One region of the Pseudomonas sp. C9D1 genome, then DNA from elsewhere that is predicted to be linked to it. Evidence: riboswitches for the same ligand, from Rfam matches in the RefSeq annotation. Region 1 holds a riboswitch; each other region holds the start of a gene.
What was found. A riboswitch is a leader RNA that binds a small molecule or an ion and turns the genes downstream of it on or off. The one in region 1 is predicted to bind cobalamin.
Positions count from the first base shown of each region.

Region 1 (5,298 bases):
CGGCGCGGTCGGGGTGTTTTCGTCGATGGCCTGGCCTTCGCCGTTCTGGCCGTAGACCGAGGCGCTGGAGGCGAACACCACGCGCTTCACGCCGTGCTCGCGCATGGCTTCGCACACATTGAGCGTGCCGATGAAGTTGGCCTGATGGGTAGCCACCGGGTCGTCCACCGAAGCCGGCACCGAGGCCACGGCGGCCAGGTGCGCCACCGCCTTGCAGCCGGCCACGGCACGGCTTACCAGCGCAGCGTCGGCGACGTTGCCTTCGATGAGTTCGACGCGGGAATCGTGCAACGGCAGGTTGTCGCGCTTGCCGGCGGACAGGTCGTCGAGGATGCGCACGGAATGCCCGCGCGCCAGCAGCGCGTCCACCAGGTTGGAGCCGATGAAGCCGGCGCCGCCGGTAACGAGGATGGGGGAATCAGCCATGGCGGTAGTAACGATCCAGGAGAGCGGGCAACGCCGCGCGCCAGGCGCGGGGCTTGATGCCGAATGTATGGAGGATTTTCTTGCAGGCCAGCACCGCGTGCTGCGGCTCGTCCGCCGCATCGGGACGGGCAGCGTGGGCCTGGGGGGTGATTTCCTGCACCTTCAGCGTATGCAGGTTGCGGGCTTCGGCCAGCACCGCCTGGCCAAGCGCCAGGGTGGTGGTCGCCTCGTGGCCACCGTAGTGGTAGGTGCCCCAGAGCGGCGCCGCGCAGTCCAGCTGCTTGAGCACCGCAAGCATCACCCGCGCGGCATCATCCACCGGCGTGGGGTTGCCACGACGGTCGTCGGCCAGCATCAGCTCGTCGTCCCGCTCGGCCCGGGCGAGGAAGCGCCCGAGGATGCCTTCGTTGCTGTCATCCAGCAGCCAGCCGAAACGCAGCAGCACGTGCTTGGGGCACACCGCGCGCACGCTCTGCTCGATGCGCCACAGGGACTGCCCGCGCAGGCTGAGGGGGATGGTCTCGTCCTTCTCGTTGTAGGCGGTGGCCCGGGCGCCGTCGAAGACGCGGTAGCTGGAAGGCTGCAACAGGACGATGCCGTGGTGCTGGCAGAGCTCGGCCAGGCGTTCCACCGCGCGTTCCTGCGCGGCGAAGCGGCCCGCGCTGGCCTCTTCGGCCTGGAACCAGTCGAAGTAGTAGGCGAGGTTGATCACCGCATCGGGGCGGGTGTCATCGAGCAGCTGGGTCAGGCTGGCGGCATCCCAGCCCTGTTCGGGCGGGCGCGGGGCGAGGAACCCTACATCATCCTCGGCCCCCAGGCGGATAAGCGCCTGGCCAAGGGCATTGCCACCGCCCAGGAGCATCAAGCGCATACGCATAGACAGAAGGTCGCTTAAAGCCAGTGGGTGTTAACGATCAGCCGTCGTCCCGCGATAGCGCCCTCCCTGTGACCAGGAGGATCGCCGTGACGGGGACATCGGGCACGCAAGCCAGCGGCCGTTTCCGACCGGGAAAGACGCATTCTGCTTATTTCCCGGCGCTGCGTCACTAGTGGCGCGCCATGCGGCACGCCACTTCAGCTCTGCGGAGGCTCCGTTGGGCGGTAGAGGTGGGCGTGATCAGGGTGGTAGAGCGAGGAATCGGTGAAACCTTCGGCAGCCAGCACCCGCCCCACGAGGATCAGCGCGGTGCGACGGAAATCCTTCTGCGCCACCCGTGCCTCGATGTCCGCCAGGGTGCCGGTCACCCAGTCCTGGTCGGGCCAGCTGGCGCGGTGCACCACGGCCACGGGGCAATCGGCGCCATAGTGCGGCAGCAGTTCTTCGACGATGCGCGGCAGGTGGCTGACGCCCAGGTGGATGGCCAGGGTCGCGCGGTGCTGCGCCAGCTCCGCCAGGGATTCGCCCTCGGGCATCCGCGTGCGGGTGGCGAAGCGGGTGAGGATCAGCGTCTGGGAAATATCCGGCAGGGTCAGCTCGGTGCCGAGCAACGCGGCGCAGGCGGCGGTGGCGGTGACGCCGGGCACCACCTCATAGGGAATGCCCAGCGCGCGCAGGTGGCGGATCTGCTCGCCGATGGCGCCATAAAGCGAGGGGTCGCCGGAATGCACCCGGGCCACGTCCTGGCCACGCCCGTGGGCCTCGGCCAACAGGGCGACTATCGCCTCCAGGTGCAGCTCGGCGGTGTTCACCACCCGCTCGGCGCTATGCCCATCCAGCACCGCTTCCGGCACCAGGGAACCGGCGTAGAGGATCACCGGGCAACTGCGGATCAACCGCTGGCCCTTGACCGTGATGAGCTCCGGATCGCCGGGGCCGGCGCCGATGAAATAGACCGTCATGGGGTATCCACATCCTCAAGGGTGCAGGCCAGCGCACAGGTGGCGTTGGCACTGCGGCGTTTCTCCACCAGCAACCGCGCCGGGCGGCCGGCCAGGGCTTCGGCCTGTACCAGCGCGGCGGCTTCGGCGATGCCGGGGCTGCCGGTTTCCCGCAGGGCGATGGCCGACAGGCCGGACAGGCGCCCCTCGCAGGCCGCCAGCTGCGCCGCCGGCAACAGCGCCAGGGGCAAGCGAAGGGTCAGCGCCAGCGCCTGCAACCCCGGCTCATCGGCCTTGCTGTCGACACTGGCCAGGGCGCTGAGATCGCCGGGTACAAGTTCGTACTCGGCCAGGGCAGCGTCGAGCAGCGCGCGCAGCTCCTGCTCCGAGCAGCCGCGCCGGCAACCGAGGCCGGCCACCAGGGTCATCGCCCGGCCTCACAAAACAAAACCCCGCGAAGGGCTGGGCCCTGCGCGGGGTCGATCGGCAGCGAAGCCCGGCTCACGCCAGGTCTTGGCTCGCGGAGCGCTGGTACAGCCAGGCAGCGGCCCAACCCAGGGCGCCCCAGAACAGCGCGTTGGTCACCAGCGAGGCGGCGATGAACTCGTGCTCCAGCGCTTCCGGCGCCAGGCTCGCATGCACTTCAGGCTGCGGTGCGCCGACCACATGGGGGATCACCAGCAGCGCCAGGCCGACGATGCGCAGGACCCAGTTGCGGCCGAAGGCGATCAGCGCCAGGCCAGCGGCAGTGGAGGCGGCGGTGCCGATCCACCAGACCTGGCGCTGGGCCAGGTCGGCGGCTGCGGTACCCGGCAGCTCCGGCGGCAGGCCGAGGGACGGCGCCAGGGCGAAGGTGGCGAAACCGGCCAGGCCCCAGAGCAGGCCCTGCCAGGCGCGGGTCGGGCCGCGCAGGCTGAACAGCGCGGCCAGCAGCAGGGCGAAGCCGACGGCCACCACCAGGTTGGCGCCACCGGTGGACAGGGTGCGCTGCCAGCCGTCGGCGGGAGCCCAGGCTTCGGCGTCGTGTTCATGGGCGGGCGCGCCGGCGGCGTGCTCGTGGGCGTGTTCGGTCTGCTCGGCCGGTGCCGAGTTCTCGAAGGTTTCCGCATGGAGAATCAGCGGGGTGACCCACAGGCTTTGCAGCAGGGTCAGCACGATGGCGGCGAAGAGACCGGCGAACCCGGCGGTCTGGGCGATGCGCTTGGTCACGGTTGCGCCCTCAGTGGCAGGGGAAGGCGGAGCTGTGACGGGTATCGTGGGCAGCGTTGTGCACCGCCTCGATGTGCGAGAAGCCGGCGAAGTACACCAGCGACAGGCCCAGGAGGCTGGCACCGATGGCGATGGCCAGGCGTTTGGACAGGGGGACGGCGGCGGCCGAATGGCTCAGTGTGCTGCTGGACATGGTGCTTCCTCTGCGATGCGGGTGAGTCGGCAAGAGGAACGCGTGCGAAGAAAGCGGCCGCGCGGGGACCGCATTTCCGGCGTGCGCCCGCCCACCGCGGGTTGCCAAAAAAGTGATCAGGCCGGTCTCCGGGCTTGCGACGCCAGCCATGGCTGGTCGGGTTTGCCTTCCCATGTCCGCCGGACACAGTGGCTTACAGATCCCTACGTGCGCTTACCGTTGCGGGGGCAGCGTCGGACTCGCCCTGGGGCACACCGACTTCCCGTTTCACCTCGCGCGCGACGGCGCGAGACACCTGAAAAAACCGCACAAGAACATCACGAGTCCGACTGGCCGTCAACCGCCGCGATTGACCGCCGCCCCCGCCCTGCGTAGCCTTCGGCCCTTCGAGGTTCCGCGGCCGTGCGCCGCGGCTAAGAGGGAACACGGCCAAGCCGTGGCTGCCCCCGCAACTGTGAACAGCTGAGGTCCTATCCACAGCCACTGCCCATCGGGCGGGAAGGCGGAAGGACGGCGCATCGCGCCAGGCTGTGAGCCAGGAGACCTGCCTCGGCGAATTTCCATACAACCGGGCGGGGTGATCCGGTGGCGAATCGGGCCCTCCGTGCCCTCGTCCCGCGCGCCCGCCGATCCGATCGACTCCCAGCAAAGGGCTGCCGCGCATGAAAACCCTGGCCAAACTCCCCGTCACCATCGTCACCGGCTTCCTCGGTGCCGGTAAGACCACCCTGCTCCGCCACATGCTCGACAACGCCGAGGGCCGCCGCATCGCGGTGATCGTCAACGAGTTCGGCGAGCTGGGCATCGACGGCGAAATCCTCAAGCAATGCTCCATCGGCTGCAGCGAGGAAGAGGCCGTGGGCCGCGTCTTCGAGCTGGCCAACGGCTGCCTGTGCTGCACCGTGCAGGAAGAGTTCTTCCCGGTGATGCGCGAGCTGGTGGCACGCCGTGGCGACCTCGACCAAATCCTCATCGAGACCTCCGGCCTGGCCCTGCCCAAGCCCCTGGTGCAAGCCTTCCAGTGGCCGGAGATCCGCAGTGCCTGCACCGTGGACGCGGTGATCACCGTGGTCGACAGCCCAGCCGTGGCCGCCGGCACCTTCGCCGCCCACCCCGAGCAGGTGGACGAGCAGCGCAAGCAGGACCCGAACCTCGACCACGAGTCGCCCCTGCACGAACTCTTCGAAGACCAGTTGGCCAGCGCCGACCTGGTGATCCTCAACAAGGCCGACCTGCTCGATGCCGACGCCCTGGCCGCCGTGCGCGCCGAGGTGGCCGAGGAGCTACCGCCGGCGGTGAAGATCGTCGAAGCCAGCGCCGGCAAGCTGCCGCTCTCCGTGCTGCTGGGCCTGAACGCCGAGGCCGAGGCGCACATCGACAGCCGCGCCACCCACCACGACCACGAAGGGCACGAGGACCACGACCACGACGAGTTCGACTCCTTCCACGTCGACCTGCCGGAAGTGGAGGAAGCCGCCCTGCTGGCCGCCCTCGGCCAACTGGTGGAGCGCCACGACGTGCTGCGCATCAAGGGCTTCGCCGCCATCCCCGGCAAGCCCATGCGCCTGCTGGTACAGGGCGTCGGCAAGCGCTTCGACAAACACTTCGACCGCAAGTGGCTGGCCGACGAAACCCGCGCCACCCGCCTGGTG
Region 1 covers NZ_JBSZIE010000002.1:4,250,271-4,255,568, reverse strand. Annotated here, with positions in the region: gene ACXI0U_RS27510 (NAD-dependent epimerase/dehydratase family protein) at 1-426, opposite strand, end outside; gene ACXI0U_RS27505 (sugar nucleotide-binding protein) at 419-1,303, opposite strand; gene cobM (precorrin-4 C(11)-methyltransferase) at 1,501-2,265, opposite strand; gene ACXI0U_RS27495 (cobalamin biosynthesis protein) at 2,262-2,672, opposite strand; gene ACXI0U_RS27490 (CbtA family protein) at 2,746-3,453, opposite strand; gene ACXI0U_RS27485 (CbtB domain-containing protein) at 3,464-3,646, opposite strand; cobalamin riboswitch at 3,749-3,960, opposite strand; cobalamin riboswitch at 4,019-4,212, shown strand; gene cobW (cobalamin biosynthesis protein CobW) at 4,309-5,298, shown strand, end outside.

Region 2 (5,298 bases), 3.6 Mb from region 1:
GCAGGCCAGCCTGACCGGGCGCAGCGGCGCACTGGGCTACAGCCTGGCGCAAGGCACCGCCCGCTCGGACGGTGACCGTGCCGATGGCGACGGCCGCCTGAACAACGGCCTCGCCAACTTCAGCTACCAGCTCGATGACAACTGGTCGGTGGCGCTGCTCGCCTTGCACGCGGACAACCGTGCCTCCGACCCCGGCCAACAAGGGCGGCCCGACACCAGGAGCGGCGAGTTCAATACCCGTGGCAGCCTGGTATCGATGACGCTCGCTCACGAACACGAGCAGTCCCGAGGCAGCCTCAAGCTCTATTACAACGAAGGTCGCGGCAGCGCCCTCGACCAGACCGGACTCGACGGCGACACCATCACCGACTTCAGCATGCAGGGCCTGCGCTGGTCCGAAAACCTGATGCCCTGGAATGGCGGCGAGATCGCAATGGGGCTGGATATAGACCAGATGGAAGGCCAGGTGGCCTTCAAGCGCTTGGCGCCGGCTCCCCGTGACGACTTCGATACGCCCACCTTGCGACTCATCTCCCCGCACCTGGGGCTCAGCCAGGCGATCGAACTGAACCCGGACTGGACGCTCACGCCTTCGGCCGGCATCCGTGGCTATGACCACAACGTCTACAAGAGCGAAACGGCACCCCATGCCGGACTGCTGCTTTCCACCCAGGACCTCGAGTTCCGGGCGAACCTGTCCAGGGGCGTCAACTACCCCGGCCTGGAAACCTCCGTTCTCTCGCACCTGATTCCAGCCCTGGGTGAAAGCTGGCGTGAGCTGGAGCCGGAGCGCATGGACCACAGGGAACTGGGGGTCAAGTTCAACCCCACCCAGAGCGCGACCCTCGACCTGGCCGTATTCAAGGACAAGCTGCAGAACCGCTACCTGTTCGCCTTCCCCCCGGCCGTGACCCAACCCGCCTACGTGAACCTGGGCGACTACGAGATAAAGGGCGCCGAAGCCTCCTGGCAGCAGAGCTGGAACGAGAGCTGGAGCAGCTTCCTCGGCTTCACCTGGCTCGACCCCAGCCTGCGCAACCTGCCTTACGCGCCGCGACGCTCCTTCTCGCTGGGAACCACCTACACGACCGGCCCCTGGCGCCTGAGCGCAGACGCGCAGTACCAGAGCAGGATGTATGTGCTGCAACAGGAGCGGGTCGAGGGCGCGAGCAACTTCGAGCAAGTGGACAGCTTCACCGTGGTCAACCTGCGCCTGGGCTATGCCCTGCCCGAGCTCGGCGAGGAGGGCGAGGTGTTCCTGGCCGTCGAGAACCTGTTCGACCGTGACTACGCGTACCGCACCGGCTACCCCATGCCCGGCACCTCAGCCCAGGTGGGCGTGAGGATGGGCTTCTGAAATTTCACGACCTGGCTCATCGAGGAGACAAGCTTATGAAGTGGACAAGACACCTGATCGTGCTCTGGGCGCTCACCGGCGGCTACGCACTGGCCGACAGCCAAGCGGACCGACAAGCCATCGAGCACCTGATGAAACACACCTGGGAGCGCCCGGAGGCGGCATTGGACGTCGGCCCGGTGACCCTGGAAGGCGACTACGCCATAGCGGGCTGGACGCAAGCGGAACGAGGTGGGCGCGCCCTGCTCACACGCGTGCAGGATCACTGGAAAGTGGTGCTGTGCGCGGGCGACGGACTGCTCGACGAAGCGACCCTGAAGGATGCCGGGCTGGCCCAGCGAGAAGCGAGCGACCTATTGCGAGCCGTACGCACGGCGGAGTCGGTGATAGCGCCGGAACGGGTCCGGCAGTTCTCGCGCTTCAAGGGCATCGTGCGCGTGGATGCTCACGCCGGGCACGGTGACCCGCAACACTGACCTGGGGCCGGGTGCATGCGAGGACATGCACCCGGCTTGCACTCAAGCAGCCGCGTGGTGCAAACGCACGTTGAACAGCGGGCCTTTGCTGTAGCGCGACAGCGCCTTGGCCAGAGCCAGCACGCCCAGGTCGATCAGGGGCTCCACCAGGATCACACTCATGTAGGCGATGCCGAAGGTGCCGACGGAGGCCAGGGTCTCGCTGGAAAAACCATGCCCGTAGAAGGCCCAGAACCCGACCCAGGCGACGATGCCGCCCTGATAGGCGGTGGACAGCGCCAAGGCCTGGGTGTAGCGCGTTTCCACATAGGGCGTAGCAGACGGAATGAGACGGTTCGCCAGCAGGCTGATGCCCCACAGCGGCACCAGCAGGGTGGTGACGTTCATGCCGTACTGGGGCAGGTCGAAGGGCGCGAAGAACAGGCCCTGGATGAGCAGCCCGGCAGCCAGCCCGACCGCCGCCGCCCCCGCACCGAACATCAGCAGCAAGGTCGAGCCGAGAATCAGGTGGACCTCGGAGACGCCCACCGCGTGGTGCGGCAGCACCTCGAAGAAGCAGAACACCAGGGCTGTGGTGATCAAACTGCGCAGCGCCAGCGCGGTCACACCGCCGTTGCGGCGGATGCTGTCGACGGCCATCTTGGCCGTCAGGCCAAAAGCCGCTACTGCCGTGCCATAACTGAGGAAGATCTTCGCGCCTTCTACGACGCCAGGTTCGATATGCATGGGTGGTGCTCCGTGCCGCGCCCACCGCGCGACGATAGGGATGACTAAGGGGGCCGGGCTTTCGCCCGCTTGCTGATGGCAGGTCTCCTGGCTCGCAGTTCACCGCTCAACCCACCTTCCCAGCCGTCGCCAGTGGTACATCGGGCATCGCGCTCTGCTCACAGTTGCGGGGGCAGCCATGGCTTGGGCATCTCGCCGACCATGTTCCCTCTTAGTTCCGGGGCACCCGGAAAACCATCGGCGGAAATGGTACCGATTCCCGCCACGGCGGCATAGAAATCCTTGAACCCCGATCACCGGGGGTGCGACAGCTCGCCACAGGGTCATCACGCCCCGGGCCTGAGGCGGTCGCTCGGGACGAGCGGCACGGCGGCCTGCGGTGGAACGTCGCAGTTAAGCCCCGGCGCCGGCCTTGCTAGTTTCCCGTCCCGGGCTGACCAATCCCATGGATCGGCAGCCCGACCGCATGCGGGCACCCCTCGGGTGCCCGGCCACCATCCAGGGATCGGATACCTCGAGGCGCTCAAGGAACGCCGCCGTTCCCGGATCAACCGGTGCACCCGCAAGGGCGCCCGAGAGTCTGCGAGAGAAGGGAAAAGGCATGGTTGTCTCTGCATCGTTTCGTCCCCTGTGGTTGCGCCGCACGCTGTCCATGGGGCCTGCCACGGCCTGGCCATTGCTGCTGGCGGCATGCGGGCAACTCCAGGCCGAGGAGCGCCCCACGCTGGTGCTCGACAGCACCACGGTCACCGCCACACGTAGCGCCAACAGCAGCTTCGCCCTGCCCGCCTCGGTCTCCACGGTCGACCGCGAGAACCTCGACGACGCCCAGGCGGACACCCTCTCCCGCGTACTGCGCAGCCTGCCCAACGTGAACGTCGGCGGCGGCCCGCGCCCGGCTTCGCAGAGCCCTGCCATCCGTGGCCTGCAAGGGCCGCGCATCATCCTCAGCGTGGATGGCGCCCGGCGTAACAACGAAGGCGGCGTGAACAGCCCCCTGCTGCTCGACCCGGATTTCATCCGCCAGATCGACGTGGTGCGCGGCCCGATGTCGGCCGCCTACGGGAGCGGCGGGCTGGGTGGCGTAATGGCATTCGAGACACTGGCGGCGGAAGACTTCGTCGCCCCCGGGCAAACCTTCGGTGGCCGCGCCAAAGTGAGCTATCGCAGCGGCGACGAATCCGCCTCCACCAACCTCACCGCTGCGGCCTTGAACGACCAGGGCGATGTGCTCGCCAGCGCCACCTACCGCGACTACGGCACCATTCACACTGCCAAGGGCGGTACGGATGCCGAATACCCCAACGATGGCGACCTCACCGCCAGCCTGTTCAAGGCGGGGCTCAACCTGGGGGACCTGAACCGCCTGGAGCTGGGCCGGCAGACCTTCGACGACGACTTCACCGGCCCCACCAACCCCGGCGGCAACCTGCTTTTCCCTTTCGATCAGGACAGCCACCGCCGCCAGGAGCAGTACACCGGCAACTGGCTGTTCCACGATGCCGACCGGGCCCTGCTGGATGGCAGGCTCTCCCTCTATCGCACCCGTTATAGCCTGTCGGGCCATAGCCGCTCCACACCGCCCCAGCCGGACACCTCGGGCATGACCCGCACGGACGGCGGCAGCCTGCAGAACACCACCACCTTCGAACTGGGCGAGGACTACCGCCAACGCCTCACCTACGGCCTGGACTACTACGAGGACACTGCCGAGAACACCTCCGCCGGCCAGGCCAACTCGGTGCTGCCGGACGGCAAGATGCGCGCGCGCGGCGGCTTCCTGCAGAGCGAACAGGAGCTGTTCCAGCGCTGGACGCTCATCGCGGCGCTGCGCCATGACGACTACAAGCTCTCCTCCCCCGGGCAGGACAGCACCCACCATGACCGGCTCTCGCCGAAGCTGGCGCTCAAGTACCAGCCGCTGGATGCCCTGGGCCTGTTCGTCAGCTACGGGGAAGCCTTCCGCGCTCCCACCATGACCGAGATGTACGGCAACCTGAACACCAACAGGGCGCTGTTCAACTTCCGCGCCAACCCGAACCTGAAGCCCGAGGCCAGCAAGACCTGGGAAGGCGGTTTCACCCTGGACTTCGGCCAGCTGCTGGCCCCCGAGGACCGTTTTCGCCTCAAGGCCACCTGGTTCGACGAGGAGGTGGAAGACCTCATCGACCAGCAGACCGTGGGCACCTACACCCGCCAGGCGCCCTTCGCCGGTACCGGCCTGATCTTCCAGCGCCGCAATGTCGCCAAGGCCGAGCGCCGTGGTGGAGAGGTCGAGGCCGCCTACGAGTACGACCGCCTCACCCTCGGCTTGGGGTATTCACGCCTGCGCTCGCGCAACGCCCAGACCGGAGCAGACCTCTACGCCCCACCGGACAAGCTCGCCCTCACCCTGGACTACCGCCTGGATGAGCAGTGGTCGGTCAACTACCGCAGCCAGTTCGTCCGCGCACAGGACTACGACGACACCCTGCTGCGTCGCCGCGACGGCTATGCCCTGCACGATATCGGCCTGACCTGGGAGCAGGACCCCTACCGCGTGGACCTGGGCGTCAGCAACCTGTTCGACCAGGCCTACGCCACCTACCAGCAGAGCCAGGCCAATACCTTCACCTACGAGGAAGGCCGCAGCGTCAACCTCACCCTCAGCTCGCGCTTCTGAGAGACCGTGCCATGACCGCCGCCCGCCTCACCCTACTCGCCTTCGCCGCCCTGCTCGGAGCCTGCGCCAGCCCTCCA
Region 2 covers NZ_JBSZIE010000002.1:653,692-658,989, forward strand. Annotated here, with positions in the region: gene ACXI0U_RS11275 (TonB-dependent receptor plug domain-containing protein) at 1-1,357, shown strand, start outside; gene ACXI0U_RS11280 (copper uptake system-associated protein) at 1,393-1,833, shown strand; gene ACXI0U_RS11285 (energy-coupling factor ABC transporter permease) at 1,876-2,559, opposite strand; cobalamin riboswitch at 2,620-2,813, opposite strand; gene ACXI0U_RS11290 (TonB-dependent hemoglobin/transferrin/lactoferrin family receptor) at 3,161-5,221, shown strand; gene ACXI0U_RS11295 (MbnP family copper-binding protein) at 5,233-5,298, shown strand, end outside.
Region 2: it holds a riboswitch for cobalamin, as region 1 does, so the genes downstream of both, ACXI0U_RS11285 (energy-coupling factor ABC transporter permease) here and ACXI0U_RS27485 (CbtB domain-containing protein) in region 1, are expected to answer to the same signal.

Region 3 (5,298 bases), 3.2 Mb from region 1:
TGCTCGCGAAGCCCGGCCATGCCCACCGCCGCGAGGGCTTCGTCGACGATGCGCGCGTCCTCGGCATCGTCGCCGTCGAACAGGCCCTTGTGCGGCGAGCGGCCCATGGCGACCACCTCGGCCACGGCCAGGCCGAAGTCCTGGGGGAACTCCTGCAGCACCACGGCGATGCGTTGCGCGCTCCAGCGCGGGCTGCGTCGCCAGAGGTCGTCGCCGTCCAGGGCCACCCAGCCGGAGGCCGGGCGCTCGGCGCGGTAGGCGCAGCGCAGCAGGCTGGTCTTGCCGCTGCCATTGGGGCCGATGAGGCCGACGAACTCGCCCGCGCGCACCTGCAGGTCGATGCCCTGCAGGAGCCAGCGCGGGCGGCCGTCGGGTGCCCAGGCGAGGTCGCTGATGTTCAGTGATGGCATGCCGGGCACTCCCTTTCGCCGGATCAGAAGCTGTAGTCGGCGGTGACGAAGAACGACCGCGGCTGGCCCAGCAGCCATTGCTGGCCACCGTTCTGCTGGGTGACGGCGTAGCGGCGGTCCAGCAGGTTGTTCAGCTCCAGGCCCAGGCGCGTGTCGGGCAGCACCTGCCAGCCGAGGTTGGCGTCGAGCACGGTGTAGCCCGGCACCTTCACGGTGTTGGCGGCGTCGGCATAGCGGGCATCGACGTAGCGCGCGCCGATGCCGGCGTCCAGGTCACGGCCCAGCTGCTTGCTCAGCCACAGGTTGGCGGTGCGTCGCGGCACGTCGGTGGGGCTGTTGCCGGAACGGGAGATCAGCTGGCCACCGGCGGACTCGTTGAAGTCGTCGTACTCGGCGCGCACCACGGCGGCGTTGGCCGAAACGTGCCAGCCCTGCTCCAGCGCCAGCTCCAGGGTGGCTTCCAGGCCATCGGAGGATTGCTGGCCGATCTGCTGGGTGGGCCGGGTCACCGACTCGCGGGAGAGCAGCTTCTTCTTGACGATGTTGTAGGCGGCCAGGGTCCATTCGCCGCGCCCGTCCCAGAACTGCTGCTTGAGGCCGAACTCGGTCTGCTTGGACTCGGTGAGGTCCATCTTCTGCTGGGTGGGGCTGAGGGTGATGAGGTTGCTCACCCCGTCCTCGCTGGTGGAGTACTGGCCATAGAAGGACAGCTGCGGCGTGGCGGCGAACACCAGGCCGGCGCGCCAGTTGCCGCCGGAGAGGCTGCGGTCGCTGCGGGTGTTCGCGCGCAGGTCGTTGCGGTCGATGTGGTTCTGGTCGCGGCGGATGCCGGTGACCAGGGACCAGCGCTCGTCGAACTGGGTGCGGTTCTCGGCGAACAGGGCGACGGTGCGGGTTTCGCTGCGCGAGTGCGGGCCGTAGGCCGAGGCGCTCTGGTAGTAGCCGGGCGTGGGGTTCCACGGGTCGACGTAGTTGCCGCCCACATCGATGTAGGGCGAGTTGTTCAGCAGGTTGAAGCGGATGCGGTTGAACTCGGCGCCCACCAGGGTGCGGCTGCTGAGGCCGAACAGCGAGTGGTCGAAGGTGAAGGTCTGGCGGTCGCCGATCTGCTCCTGCTCGTGCTTGATGCGCAGGTTCTCGGCGCGCTCCAGCTGGCCCAGGCCGGCGTCCCAGTTGTAGGCCTCGGCGTTGCGCCAGTAGCGGCGGCTCTTGATGTGGTAGAGCTGGTTGCTGGCGCTGATGCCCTCGGCCAGGGTCCAGTCGGTGACGAGCCGGGTCCACTGGTCGTTGTAGTGCTGCTCGGCGTTGTGCAGGTTGTAGTTCTTCTCCTTCAGGCTGTCGCGTAGGTGGCCGTCGATCAGCGGCGTGCCGAAGTAGTTCATCGGCGTGAGGTCGCCCTGGTCATGGGCCAGGGTGAAGGCCAGGTCGTCGCGGGCCTGCCAGCGCAGGGCGGCGCTGAGGCCGAGGTTCTTCGAGTCGCCACGGTCGATCCAGCCGTGGCTGGTTTCGCGGTTGAGGTTGAGGCGGTAGCTGAGGGTGTCGGTGAGCGAGCCGCCGCTGTCCAGTGCCATCTGCTGGCGGTCGTCGGAGCCGTAGCCCAGGCGCAGGCGGTTGCGGATCTCGCCCTCGAAGGGCTTCTTCGGCACCACGTTGATCACCGCGCCGGTGGCGCCTTCGCCGTAGAGTACCGAGGCCGGGCCACGGATCACGTCGATGCGTTCGACCATCCACGGGTCGGTGGGGAAGGTGACGGTGCCCATGCCGGTGTAGAAGCGCGTGCCGTCGTGAAGCTGCATGACCGAGGCGTGGCCGGTGAAGCCCCGGGCCGAGAGCGCGGTGCCGCCGTTGCCGGGGGTGCCAATGTTGCTGATGCCGGGGGAGCGGGTCACGGCGTCCTGTACGGTGGCGTTGTTGCGCCCGCGCACCTCTTCGCCACTGATGCTGCTGGTGCTGGCCGGGGTCTCCAGGGCGGAGAGGCCCAGGCGCGAGCCGGCGGGCAGCGGCGTGTCGAGGCTGATGGGGGCGTCGTCCGCCTGGCCGGTGACGGCGGTGGCGGGCAGGGCCAGGGCGCCGTCTTCGGCGTGCAGGGCGAGGGAGATAGAGAGCGCGAGCAGGCCGAGGGCGGCGCTTGCCGGAGCGTTGGAGCTGAAGGTGCGGGACATGTCGTTCCTATCACGTCAGGAATGAATGGAGCCCGGAGGGAATGCAAAGGCGTGCGCAGGCGCGAGCGCCCAAGCGAAAACCGGCCCGTGCCCGCCCACCGCGGGTTTGCCTATCGATGCTCCAGGCCGGTCTCCGGGCTTGCGAGGATCACGCGGCATTCGCCTTCCCATGCAGGTGCACAGTGGCGTTTCGAATGCAGCGCTCGCTTACCGTTGCGGGGGCAGCGCCGGACTGGTCCTGAGGACGCACCGGCTTCCCGTTTCACCCCACGCACGACGGCGTGGGACACCTGGAACGGCGCGCATATGACCATCCACACGCCCGGGCGTCAACGCCAGTGTGTTGCGGCAGATGGCGGAAACGCCCGTTCCAGAGCCCTGTCGACCTTGCCGGAATGCCTTCTTTTTTGTCATATCAACAATGTTGATTTGAGGGTTGGCGCTCACGTATCGTCCGTCCACGGGCTGCAGGGCGATTCCCTCGCGCTGGCCCTGTGGAGGGCTGCCGGCCCTCCATCCCGCAATCGCTCGCCGACCCCGGCAGAGCCAGGAGCCCTGTGATGACCGATACCCCCAACAGAACCCTGCCTTCGGGCCTGCAACTCCTCCAGGCGGCGATCGCCGGCAAGCTGCCCGCACCCGCCATCGGCGACACCATGGCGATGAAGGCGGTGGGCGTGGAGCCCGGACGCGTCTTCATCGAGGCGCGGCCGGATGCCCGCCACCTCAACCCGGCCAACGCGGTGCACGGCGGTTTCGCCGCCACCTGCCTGGACGGTGCGGCGGCCCTGGCGCTGTTCTCCACTCTGGCTGCCGACACGCCCTATTCGACGGTGGACCTGGGCGTGAAGTACCTGCGCCCGCTCAAGGTCGGCGAGCTGTACAGCGTCGAGGGCTGGCTGGTGGAGCGCACCCGCAGCCTGGCGGTGTGCGACGCCCATATCCGCGACGCGGCCGGCAAGCTCTGCGCCCGCGCCACCACCACCTTCAACGTGCGGGACTGAGCCATGCGCGAACTCATCGTCAAGGGCGCGGGGCGCCTGGCCTGGGAGGAGGCACCGTCACCGGTGCTGGATTCGCCGCTGGCGGCGCTGGTACGGCCCATTGCCTCGGCCTCCTGCGACCTCGATCGGCGCCTGGTGGCCGGGCTGACGCCGTTCAAGCCGCCCTTCGCCCTGGGCCACGAGTGCGTGGCCGAGGTGCTGGAAGTGGGCCCACAGGTGACCACGGTGAAGCGCGGCGACCTGGTCTCGGTGCCCTGGAAGATCGCCTGCGGCACCTGCCGCCAGTGCCTGGCGGGGCGCAGCACGGCCTGCACCGGCGTCGCCCGCCACGCGGCCTATGGCGTGCCGGCCGGCGGCCACTGGGGCGGGCTGTTCTCCGAGGTGGTGCGGGTGCCCTTCGCCGACGCCATGCTGGTGGTGCTGCCGCCGGGGCTGGACCCGGTGGCCGTGGCCAGCGCCAGCGACAACCTCACCGATGCCTGGGTGGCCACCAGCCGCCCGCTGGCGACGCGGGAGGAGGCGAAGGTACTGGTGGTGGGCGGCACCGAGAGCCTGGGCATTCTCGCGGTGCAGATGGCCCGCGCCGCCGGAGCGGCCGAGGTGGATTACCTGGATGGCGACGGCTACCGCGATGACCTCGCCGTGCGCAGCGGCGCCACCTTGCGCAACGGCACCGACGGCGCGCTGAACGAGCGTTACGACCTGGTGGTGTCCGCCACCCGCGACCCGCAGGCCCTGCGCACCGGCCTGCTGGCGCTGGCGCCGGGCGGGCACTGCTCGTGCATCGGCATCATCTTCGAGGACCCGGCCATCCCGCTGTTCGGCATGTACATGCGCGACGTCACCCTCTCGGTAGGCGCCTGCAGCGTGCGCCCGCACATCCCCAGGGTGCTGGAGCTGGTGGAGCAGGGGCATTGCGACCCGCTGCTGGTGAGCCCCAGCGTGGTGCCCTGGGAGGAAGCGACCGAGGCATTGATCCAGCCGCTGGCCAAGTGCATCGTGGTGCGCGAGCGCATCACCACGGCGGGCTGATCAGTCGAGGCGGGCGGCCAGGGATTGCATGACCGAGTGCCAGGCGATCCGGCCGTCCGTGTCGGTGGTGTCCAGTGCGGCGCGGATGACCCGGCGCTCCAGATCGGTGGCGCGGTGCTCCACGTCATGGCCTTCCGCGCTGAGGGAGAGGCGCTTGTAGCGATGCTGTTCCGGGTCGCGCTGCTGGGTCACCAGGGCGCGTTCGAAGAGGTGGGTCAGCGGGCGGTGCAGTGCCTGCTTGCTGACGCCGAGGAGGGCGGCCAGTTCGCCGACGTTGATGCCGTCGACGCGCCGGATGGCGTAGAGGATGCGATGGTGCACGCGCGACAGGCCGAGGGTTTCCAGGTAGGCGTCGGCGTCCACGGTGAGGCCGCGGAAGCCGAAGTGCAGCAACTCCAGCGCGACATCCAGATCGTCCAGGCGTCTGATGTCGGCGGAGTCCAGTTTGATTTTCCTGTCGATGACCATGGGCAGCTCCCGGGCGCGATGGGCGGGGATGCTACCGGCGCCGTCGGTGGTGGTCCAGTTGCAACCACAGCGGATGCCGGCAACCGAGCCGGCCCGCGCACAGGAGGAACTGCGTGATGAAACTGATCTATGCCGGAGCGTCGCCTTTCGCCCGCAAGGTCCGGGTGCTGGCCCTGGAGGCCGGGCTCGCTGCGGGCATCGAGATGCTCGACACCGCCGTGC
Region 3 covers NZ_JBSZIE010000002.1:1,073,053-1,078,350, reverse strand. Annotated here, with positions in the region: gene ACXI0U_RS13205 (ABC transporter ATP-binding protein) at 1-410, opposite strand, end outside; gene ACXI0U_RS13200 (TonB-dependent receptor) at 434-2,572, opposite strand; cobalamin riboswitch at 2,680-2,881, opposite strand; gene ACXI0U_RS13195 (PaaI family thioesterase) at 3,133-3,576, shown strand; gene ACXI0U_RS13190 (zinc-dependent alcohol dehydrogenase) at 3,580-4,608, shown strand; gene ACXI0U_RS13185 (MarR family winged helix-turn-helix transcriptional regulator) at 4,609-5,076, opposite strand; gene ACXI0U_RS13180 (glutathione S-transferase) at 5,193-5,298, shown strand, end outside.
Region 3: it holds a riboswitch for cobalamin, as region 1 does, so the genes downstream of both, ACXI0U_RS13200 (TonB-dependent receptor) here and ACXI0U_RS27485 (CbtB domain-containing protein) in region 1, are expected to answer to the same signal.